DNA from 2 places in the Pseudomonas silensiensis genome. Region 1 is predicted to be linked to the other one. Evidence: predicted binding sites of a transcription regulator. Region 1 holds the regulator's gene; the other holds the start of a gene.
The links. The regulator FliA, encoded in region 1, starts transcription of late flagellar genes. The targets are predictions, from matches to a motif close to CTAAAGTTTNNNNNNNNNNNGCCGNTAA.
Positions count from the first base shown of each region.

Region 2: the regulator FliA is predicted to act here: its motif matches at 3,687-3,714, upstream of motA (flagellar motor stator protein MotA).

Region 1 is NZ_JBNDJH010000014.1:5,207-10,218, forward strand. Features, by position in the region: gene fleN (flagellar synthesis regulator FleN) at 1-733, shown strand, start outside; gene fliA (RNA polymerase sigma factor FliA) at 730-1,470, shown strand; gene QF010_RS19890 (chemotaxis response regulator CheY) at 1,637-2,008, shown strand; gene QF010_RS19895 (protein phosphatase CheZ) at 2,039-2,827, shown strand; gene QF010_RS19900 (chemotaxis protein CheA) at 2,842-5,012, shown strand, end outside.
Region 2 is NZ_JBNDJH010000029.1:66,266-71,277, forward strand. Features, by position in the region: gene QF010_RS29650 (lectin OAA family protein) at 1-279, shown strand, start outside; gene asd (archaetidylserine decarboxylase) at 335-1,201, opposite strand; gene QF010_RS29660 (rhodanese-like domain-containing protein) at 1,220-2,035, opposite strand; gene QF010_RS29665 (HDOD domain-containing protein) at 2,078-3,616, opposite strand; gene motA (flagellar motor stator protein MotA) at 3,783-4,634, shown strand; gene motB (flagellar motor protein MotB) at 4,638-5,012, shown strand, end outside.

The DNA of each region.
Region 1 (5,012 bases):
TGAGCTCGGCCGGCGCGTCATGCTGTTGGACGCCGATCTGGGGCTGGCGAACGTCGACGTCCTGCTGGGACTGACACCCAAACGTACTTTGGCCGACGTGATCGAAGGCCGCTGTGAGCTGCGCGACGTACTGTTGCAGGGCCCTGGCGGTATTCGAATCGTCCCGGCCGCGTCCGGCACACAGAGCATGGTTCATTTAAGCCCGGCCCAACACGCCGGCCTGATCCAGGCGTTCAGCGATATCGGTGACAACCTCGACGTGCTGGTGATCGACACCGCTGCGGGCATTGGTGACTCGGTAGTCAGTTTCGTTCGTGCAGCGCAAGAAGTCTTGCTGGTGGTCTGCGACGAGCCGACCTCGATCACCGATGCCTACGCACTGATCAAACTGCTGAACCGCGATTACGGCATGAACCGCTTCCGCGTCCTGGCCAACATGGCCCAGAGCCCGCAGGAAGGGCGCAACCTGTTCGCCAAGTTGACCAAGGTCACGGATCGCTTCCTTGACGTCGCCTTACAATACGTCGGCGCGGTGCCTTACGACGAAAGTGTGCGCAAGGCTGTGCAGAAACAGCGCGCCGTCTACGAAGCCTTCCCTCGGTCCAAGTGCTCACTGGCGTTCAAGGCGATTGCACAGAAGGTCGATACCTGGCCGCTACCTGCCAACCCGCGTGGGCACCTGGAGTTTTTCGTCGAGCGCCTCGTGCAACAAACGGCAGGACCGGTGCTATGACAGCCAGTGGCTACGACCTCTACAAGAAGTCGGCACGTGACGCGCAGTACGAGCTGATCGAGCGTTACGCGCCACTGGTTAAACGCATTGCCTACCACTTGCTGGCGCGTTTGCCCGCCAGTGTTCAGGTTGAAGATCTGATCCAGGCCGGGATGATCGGCCTGCTTGAAGTATCGACCAAATACGACGCCAGCAAAGGCGCGAGTTTCGAGACGTACGCGGGCATTCGAATCCGTGGCGCGATGCTCGATGAAGTACGCAAGGGGGACTGGGCGCCACGTTCGGTCCACCGCAATACCCGGATGGTCAGCGACGCAATTCGCTCGATTGAAGCTAAAACCGGTCGTGACGCTAAAGATCACGAGGTTGCGGCCGAACTCCAATTGAGTCTCGACGATTATTACGGGATTTTGAACGACACCCTGGGCAGCCGGCTATTCAGTTTCGACGATCTGTTGCAGGACGGCGAACACGAAGGGCTGCACGAGGATGGCGCCAGTGCTCATCTCGAGCCGTCACGCGATCTGGAAGATGAACGCTTCCAGGCGGCGCTGGCGGACGCGATTGCCAATTTGCCGGAGCGTGAGCGACTGGTGTTGGCGCTGTACTACGACGAAGAGTTGAATCTCAAGGAAATCGGTGAGGTCCTGGGGGTCAGCGAATCTCGGGTCAGCCAGTTACACAGCCAGTGCGCGGCCCGCTTGCGGGGGCGTTTGGGGGAGTGGCGAGCGCGCTGAAGGCAGTGTGGGGACACTGCGAGCGGGACCGGTGTGGGATTAGCTGCACCGGTCGCGATTTGTTGTGCTCCAGACAGTCATCGAGTGCATTGCCGGATTGATTGAAATGGCGCGTCCAGGTGCTGGGCGCGTTTAAGACTGCTTGGAGGTCGAATTGGACAAGAACATGAAAATCCTCATCGTTGATGACTTCTCAACGATGCGGCGGATCATTAAAAACCTGTTGCGTGACCTTGGGTTCACCAACACGGTCGAGGCCGACGATGGCACTACTGCCATTCCGGTTCTCAACAGCGGCAGCATCGACTTTCTGGTAACAGACTGGAACATGCCTGGCATGACCGGTATCGACCTGCTGCGTCACGTGCGTGCCGATGAAAAGCTCAAGCACCTGCCGGTGCTGATGGTGACCGCTGAAGCCAAGCGCGAGCAGATCATCGAGGCAGCCCAGGCCGGAGTTAACGGCTATGTGGTCAAGCCCTTCACGGCCCAGGCGTTAAAAGAAAAAATCGAGAAGATTTTCGAACGCATCGGTTGATGTGCGAAGCCACTGCGCCACGGGGGAGCTATGGAGCATAACGAGTCTTCACAGAGCGATTTCGAATCGACTCTGAAAAAACACGCGGTCGAACTGGTCGACAGCCTTGAAAAAGGCAGGTTCGGCGACGCTGTGCAACTGATCCATGAGCTCAATCAGACCCGTGATCGTGGCCTGTATCAGGAAGTGGGCAAGCTCACTCGCGAGCTGCATAGCGCGATCGTCAATTTCCAGATTGACCCGCACATGCCGCAAGCCGAGGAAGTCTCGCAGATCACGGACGCCACCGAGCGTCTGGGTTATGTGGTCAAGCTGACCGAGGCTGCTGCCAACCGCACCATGGACCTGGTGGAAAACGCCACGCCGCTGGTCAACGGCCTGAGCAACGAAGCCCAGGCCTTGAGCACCGACTGGGGACGGTTCATGCGTCGCGAAGTCGGGGCTGAAGAGTTCCGCGAGCTGGCTCGGCGAGTCGACGGTTTCCTGACACGCAGCAGCGAAGACAATCGCGTTGTGTCGAGCAACCTCAACGACATTTTGCTCGCTCAGGATTACCAGGACCTCACCGGTCAGGTGATCAAGCGTGTGACCCAATTGGTCACCGAAGTTGAAAGCAACCTGCTCAAGCTCGTGCTTATGGCCAGTCAGGTGGACCGCTTTGCGGGCATCGAACATGACCGTGAAGCGATGCTGGCAGAAAAAGATCCGCAAAAACATCTCTCTCAGGGTGAAGGTCCGCAGATTCATGCCGATAAAAGAGAAGACGTTGTGTCCGGTCAGGACGATGTAGACGATTTGCTTTCCAGCCTTGGATTCTAGGAGCACCCCTACACATGAGCTTCGGCGCCGATGAAGAGATCCTTCAGGATTTCCTGGTTGAGGCCGGCGAGATTCTAGAGCAACTGTCCGAACAGCTGGTCGAGCTTGAAAGCCGACCTGATGATGCGGACTTGCTCAATGCAATTTTTCGCGGTTTTCACACTGTAAAAGGAGGCGCCGGCTTCCTCCAGCTCAACGAGTTGGTGGAGTGCTGTCACATCGCCGAGAACGTGTTCGACATCCTGCGCAAGGGTGAACGTCGCGTCGACTCGGAACTGATGGACGTGGTTCTCGAAGCGCTGGATGCGGTGAACGGCATGTTTACCGAAGTCCGCGAGCGCAGCCCGATCACGGCTGCCACGCCAGAATTGCTTGCGGCACTGGCCCGTCTGGCCGAGCCGCAAACCGCCGATGAAACGGCACCGGTCGCCGAGGTGGTGGAAGAACCTGCCGCCGAGAGCGAATCAGGTGACATCACCGATAACGAATTCGAACAACTGCTGGATTCGCTGAACGCCGTCAAGGCTCAGGCAGAAGCCCCGGTCGTTGTGCCAGCGCCGAGCAGCCATGCGGCGGCCAGCGACGAAATCACCGATGCCGAGTTTGAGTCGTTGCTCGATCAGCTGCACGGTAAGGGCCAATTCGCCGTCGATGCGGTAGCCCCGGCGCCAGCCGCACCGGCTGCCCCGAAAGCGGCAGGCGACAGCTCCGATATCACTGATGACGAGTTCGAAGCCCTGCTCGATCAGTTGCATGGCAAGGGCAACTTTGCCGTTGATGCGCTGGAATCGGCCATTGCTTCGGTCCCGGCCCCGGCTGCGCCCACCGCTAAAGCGGCTGGTGGCGATCTGATCTCCGATCACGAGTTCGAATCGCTGCTCGACGAATTGCACGGTAAAGGCAAGTTCACTGAAGTCGGTACCGGTGCAGTGGTTTCGGCTCCAGCGGCCAAGGCCCCAACACCTGTCGCGAAGCCTGCGGCCAAAGCGCCCGAGCCTAAAGCTGAAGCGCCGAAACCGGCAGCCGCAGCGGCTCCGGCACCTGCTCGCGCCGCGCCGTCCGCGCCGCCACCGGAAAAACCGGCCAGCGAAGCCGAGACCACCGTGCGGGTCGATACCGCGCGTCTCGACGAAATCATGAACATGGTTGGCGAACTGGTACTGGTGCGTAACCGCTTGGTCCGTCTGGGCCTCAACAGCGGCGACGAAGCCATGTCCAAGGCCGTGTCGAACCTCGACGTGGTCACGGCCGACCTGCAAACCGCGGTCATGAAGACCCGGATGCAACCGATCAAGAAGGTCTTCGGGCGCTTCCCGCGCCTGGTTCGCGACCTGGCTCGCCAGCTCAAGAAAGAGATCAACCTGGAACTGGTCGGGGAAGAAACCGACCTCGACAAGAACCTCGTCGAGGCCCTGGCTGACCCGCTGGTCCACTTGGTGCGCAACTCGGTCGACCACGGTATTGAAGAGCCGGCCGAACGTGAAGCGATGGGCAAGCCTCGCAGCGGCAAGGTGATCCTGTCCGCTGAACAGGAAGGCGACCACATCCTGCTGTCGATCTCCGATGACGGCAAGGGTATGGACGCCGATGTTCTGCGCGGCATTGCCGTGAAGAAAGGCTTGATGGACAAGGATGCAGCGGATCGCCTCAGCGAATCCGATTGCTTCAACCTGATCTTCGCACCGGGTTTTTCGACCAAGACCGAAATTTCCGATGTCTCCGGACGCGGCGTGGGCATGGACGTGGTGAAAACCAAAATCGCCCAGCTCAACGGCACCATCAATATCTATTCGACCAAGGGCAAGGGCTCGAAGATCGTCATCAAGGTCCCGTTGACCCTGGCGATCATGCCGACGCTGATGGTCATGCTGGGCAACCAGGCGTTTGCGTTCCCGCTGGTGAACGTCAACGAGATCTTCCACCTCGACCTGTCGCGCACCAACGTGGTGGACGGCCAGGAAGTGGTAATCGTGCGGGACAAGGCGCTGCCATTGTTCTACCTCAAACGCTGGCTGGTCAGCTCTGCCGCTCACGAAGAGCAGCGCGAAGGCCATGTGGTGATCCTTTCGGTGGGCACTCAGCGGATCGGCTTCGTCGTCGATCAACTGGTGGGCCAGGAAGAAGTGGTCATCAAGCCATTGGGCAAAATGCTCCAGGGAACCCCGGGCATGTCCGGCGCCACCAT
Region 2 (5,012 bases), on a different contig from region 1:
GATGGCGGGAAGAGTTTCACCGGCACCATGACGTATGCGGGTGAAGGTCCCATTGGCTTCAAGGCTCAGCGCACGGGCCAGAACCAGTACAACGTTGAAAATCAGTGGGGCGGCAACGATGCCCCGTGGCATCCGGGTGGCAAATGGGTCATCGGAGGTCGGGATAATCAGAACGTTGTGGCGTTGAGCGTGACCTCCGGCGATGGAGGGAAAAACCTCAGTGGCACCAATACCTACGCCAACGAAGGGCCGATCGGCTTCCGTGGACAGATAGAGTAACGGCACCACCGAAATGTCCGACCCCGCGAAGACGTTCGCGGGGTCGGATCAGGGATCAGGCTTTTGCCAGGCCCATGCCCATGCCCTGGCCCATCTGCACCGGCGAACCGGCCGCCAGTTCTTCAGCCCACTTCACTTGATCAGGCCCGAACAGCACGACAGCGGTCGAACCCAGCTTGAAGCGACCCAGTTCTGCACCTTTTTCCAAATGGATCGGCGCACGGGCAGCTTCGTCGTAGCGGAAGGTTTTCAGCTCGCGTTTCGGCGGCGTGACCAACCCGGCCCAAACGGTTTCGATCGACGCAACGATCATCGCACCCACCAACACCACGGCCATCGGCCCGCGCTCGGTGTCGAAAATGCACGCCACACGCTCGTTGCGGGCGAACAATTCCGGAACGTTTTCGGCGGTGGTCTGGTTGACCGAGAAGATCCGGCCCGGGATGTAGACCATCTCGCGCAGGGTGCCGGCCAACGGCATGTGCACGCGGTGGTAGTCTTTCGGCGACAGATAAATCGTCGCGAAATCACCGCCCATGAACGGCGCTGCGTTGGCCGCGTCGCCACCCAGCAATTCCAGCACGCTGAAGCTATGACCCTTGGCCTGGAACACTCGACCGTGTTCGATCGGACCGAGTTGGCTGACCGCGCCGTCGGCCGGGCTGAGGATCGCGCCTGGCGTCTGGTCTAGCGGGCGAGCACCATCCTTCAAAGCGCGAGTGAAGAACGCATTGAAGTGCTCGTAAGCCGTCAGGTCTTCGACCAGCGCCTGCGACATATCCACCTGATAGCGCTTGGCGAACCAGGCGGTAAAGGCATTTTTGAACCAGCGCACGCGGCATTCGGCAATGCAGCCGGCCAGTCGCGACAGCAGGTGATGGGGCAGCAGGTATTGGCTGAGGATAAACAAACGCTTATTCATTAACTGTCCTTAAAAACCTTAAATCTCTACGGGCGTATCGGGGTGGTTGCCCCATTCGCCCCAGGAACCGGCGTAGCCTTTGACCCGCGGATAACCGAGGGATTTGGCCACCAGATAGGTGAAGCCAGAACGGTGGTGAGTCTGGCAGTGGGTAATCACTTCTTTGTCTTTGCTGATCCCGAGTTTTTCCAGGATCTGCGGCATATCGGTGCGGATGCGCAGGTTGCGCGCCTGATCCATGCCCGCGGTCCATTCGAAATTGACCGCGCCGGGAATGTGCCCGGCCTTGGCCGCCAGGACTTTCTCGCCGGAGTACTCCAGCGGCCCGCGTGCGTCCCAGATCGCCAGGTCGGCGGCACCGAGGCGGCTTTGCAGGTACTCGCGGGTGGCGGTAGGTTCGTCGTGCAAGGTCAACGCAACCGGGCCGCCGACCGCTGCCGGGATCTGGATCGACATGGGCAAGCCTTCTGCCAGCCAGGCTTTCAGGCCGCCGTCGACATAGTGGTACTTGCTGTGGCCGATGACATCCAGCAGCCAGATAAAGCGCCCGGCCCAACCGCCGCCTTCGTCGTCATAGACCACGTAGACCGCATCGGGGTTGTGTCCCAGCTCACCGAACAACGCTTCGAGCGCCGCTTGCGGCGGCATCAGTCCCGGCGCAGGCGCGTGACCGAGTTGAGTGCGTTTCGGATCGACAAAACGCGCACCGGGGATATGCCCTTCGGCATAACGGGCGCTGCTGGTCAGGTCCACCAGAATCAGATCGCGGGCGTCGAGACGAGGGAGCAAGTCGCTCGGCTCGATCACCAGCGGCAAGCCAGAGAAGTCAGACATGTGAGGTCTCCAGAATACAAAGGGGAGGATTGTAGCGCAGCGTCATTGGCCGCGGTGGCTAAAGCTGTGCAGTGCCTTTTCGATGCACTGCGCGGTTTTGCCGAAGGCTTGCACGGTGATTTCAGAGAACGGCCCGCCGCCCTGATCCGCCACCACAATCATGATCACCCGACCATTATTGACCAGTGAACGCAGCAGCAAGTGTTCGCCGCCGAACTGTGAGCGCAGGCTGGCCGGTAACAGGGCGGAAAATTGTGCGTTGTTGGCCGGCGTCAGGCGTACCTGGGCCTGTTGCGAGAGCAGGCGTTGCAGTACGGTGCTCTGGCTGACGACGAAGTTCAGGCCGGCCACTTCTTTTGGCAGCCCGGCCGTCTGATGCACCCGCAGATTGGCGTGAGTGCGGTCGGCCATCAGGATCATCACCCGACGCATGCCGCACGCGACCAACGCGTCCCGGGCAGAGGTGGTCAAGTGCATGGCATTGGTGAAGCGACTGGGCTCGACCAGCAACTCGGCACACTGTCTGCGCCATTTCGCCAGGTCTTCGGCCGTCGGTGCCGGGGCTGGCAGCAATCCAGCATGAACGCGGTTCATACCCCACGGCCAGATCAATGAAACGGCCGGGTGCCAGAGGTCCGGCATGGCGTGATGGCGGGCGCTGTTGGCGGCCTGTTGGTGCAACTGCTGCTGCACTTCGTCCATCGGCATTTGCAGGTAAAGGCTGGTCAGGTACTGCCAGCGTTCACTGTGCGGACTGTCCCAGGCCTGTTGCGCCGACAGCGCCAGACCGTTGGCCAGCAACACCGTATTGGCCGGTTGATTGAGCCAGCGGCGCAGGGTCGGATCGTCGTCGAGGCGGTTCTGCTGGCGCAATGGATGATCGCTGTCGCGCGCGATGCGCAGCACTTTCACCAGCTCACGTTGCTCGTTGAGCAGCAGCCGATAACCCTGCTGCACCCAGATCGGCAGACGCCAGATGTCCACAAGCGCCAGGCAGATTTCCAGCAGGCGCGCGCCGAACAATTGCTTTTCGACTTTGCGCGCCGACTCGCCTTTGTGGATGACCCGCAACTCCCACTCTTCGAGCAACTGCGGATGGGTCAACGCCATCGGCCAGAGCGGCGAGAGAAACAGCAGGCTGCCCCAGTGGATGTCCTGCCACAGCCGCGCCAGGCGACTGGCGAAAAAACCGTTGGCCTGTTGGGTCGCGTGCTGGCTGATCAGTTGCAGCTGACGCAGGCCCACCGGGATTTCGGATTGAGGCTGGGCAGGCAGGCGGGCGAGCAGTTCTTCGGTGCGCTTCAAACCGAGGCGATTGATCGCAACCTCAAGGTTTTCCGCAGGCTCGGTCATGCTGCCATGGGTGTGGCGATTGGCTTCGCGAATCACGCTCAGCGCCAGCGCGGGGCTGTCCTGTATCAGTTCGGCGATATCGCGCAGGGAACTGCGACTGTTGGCGATGGCCTTGCAGACGCGGTCATGACTGGCTTGCGGAACGGGCAGGCGCACGCCATCGAGAAGCTTGACCCAGCCTTCGAGAGTGGTCGGTTTTGGCGTTGGAACGTTCGTTTCGTTAGCCATGGTTGGACGTGATCATCGTCTGCATTACCTATGCCCGGAGCGGGCCAAATTGGCTTTTCGCCTGAACTGGCTATAGTCTGGCGCAGTTTTGCCGATAAGTAGAAGAAGAGATTTTTTAACTTCCGAATATGACCTTGAACCCGACTCAGTAAGTACTCTCCTACCTATGGCTAAATTAATCGGCATCATCGTCGTATTCGCGAGCGTGCTCGGCGGATACGTGCTCTCCCATGGCAAAATTGCCGCCCTGATTCAGCCCTTCGAGGTCATGATTATCGGTGGTGCGGCACTCGGTGCATTTTTGCAGGCCAACCCCGGTTACATGACCATGCACGTGCTCAAGAAATCCTTGGGCATGTTCAGTTCGCGTTTCAACCACACGTTCTATCTGGAAGTGCTGGGCCTGATCTACGAGATCCTCAACAAGAGCCGCCGAGAAGGCATGATGGCCATCGAAGGCGACATCGAAGACGCCGCTGCGAGCCCGATCTTCGCCAAATACCCTACTGTATTGAAAGACGAACGCATGACCGCGTTCATCTGCGATTACCTGCGCATCATGTCCTCCGGCAACATGGCTCCCCATGAGCTTGAAGGCCTGTTCGACATGGAGCTTTACAGCCTCAAGGAAGACCTCGAGCATCCATCCCACGCGGTGAACGGTATTGCCGACGCCATGCCCGGTTTCGGTATCGTCGCGGCGGTACTCGGTATCGTGGTGACCATGGCTTCCCTGGGTGAGGGCGATCAGAAGTCCATCGGCCTGCACGTCGGTGCGGCTCTCGTCGGTACCTTCTTCGGTATTCTCGCGGCGTACGGTTTCTTCGGTCCGCTGGCCCATTCCCTGGCCCACGATGCCAAGGAAGAACTCAACGTCTACGAAGCCATCAAGGCCTCGCTGGTCGCGTCAGCCTCCGGCATGCCTCCATCGCTGGCGGTCGAGTTCGGTCGTAAAGTTCTGTACCCGGCGCACCGTCCTAGCTTCGCTGAGCTGGAACAAGCGGTTCGCGGTCGTTAAGTCATGGAAAATAACCAGCCGATAATCATCAAGCGCGTCAAGCGCATCGCCGGCGGGCATCACGGGGGCGCCTGGAAAATCGCCTTCGCGGACTTCGCGACGGCGATGATGGCGTTCTTCCTGGTGCTGTGGCTGCTGTCCACCGCAACGCCTGAACAGAAGATCGCCATCGCCGGTTACTTCAAGGACCCGGTCGGCTTTTCCGAAAGTGGCACGCCGTACATCATCGACCTGGGCGGCTCGCCGACCCTGGCGCCGGAGAACACCCTCAACCCCGAAGTGAAATCTCAGCCGCAGCCGGACAAAGTGACCGTCGACGCCGAGCAGGTTGAAGGCATGGCCGAACAGGTCGAGAAGGAACGTCTCGAACTGTTGCTG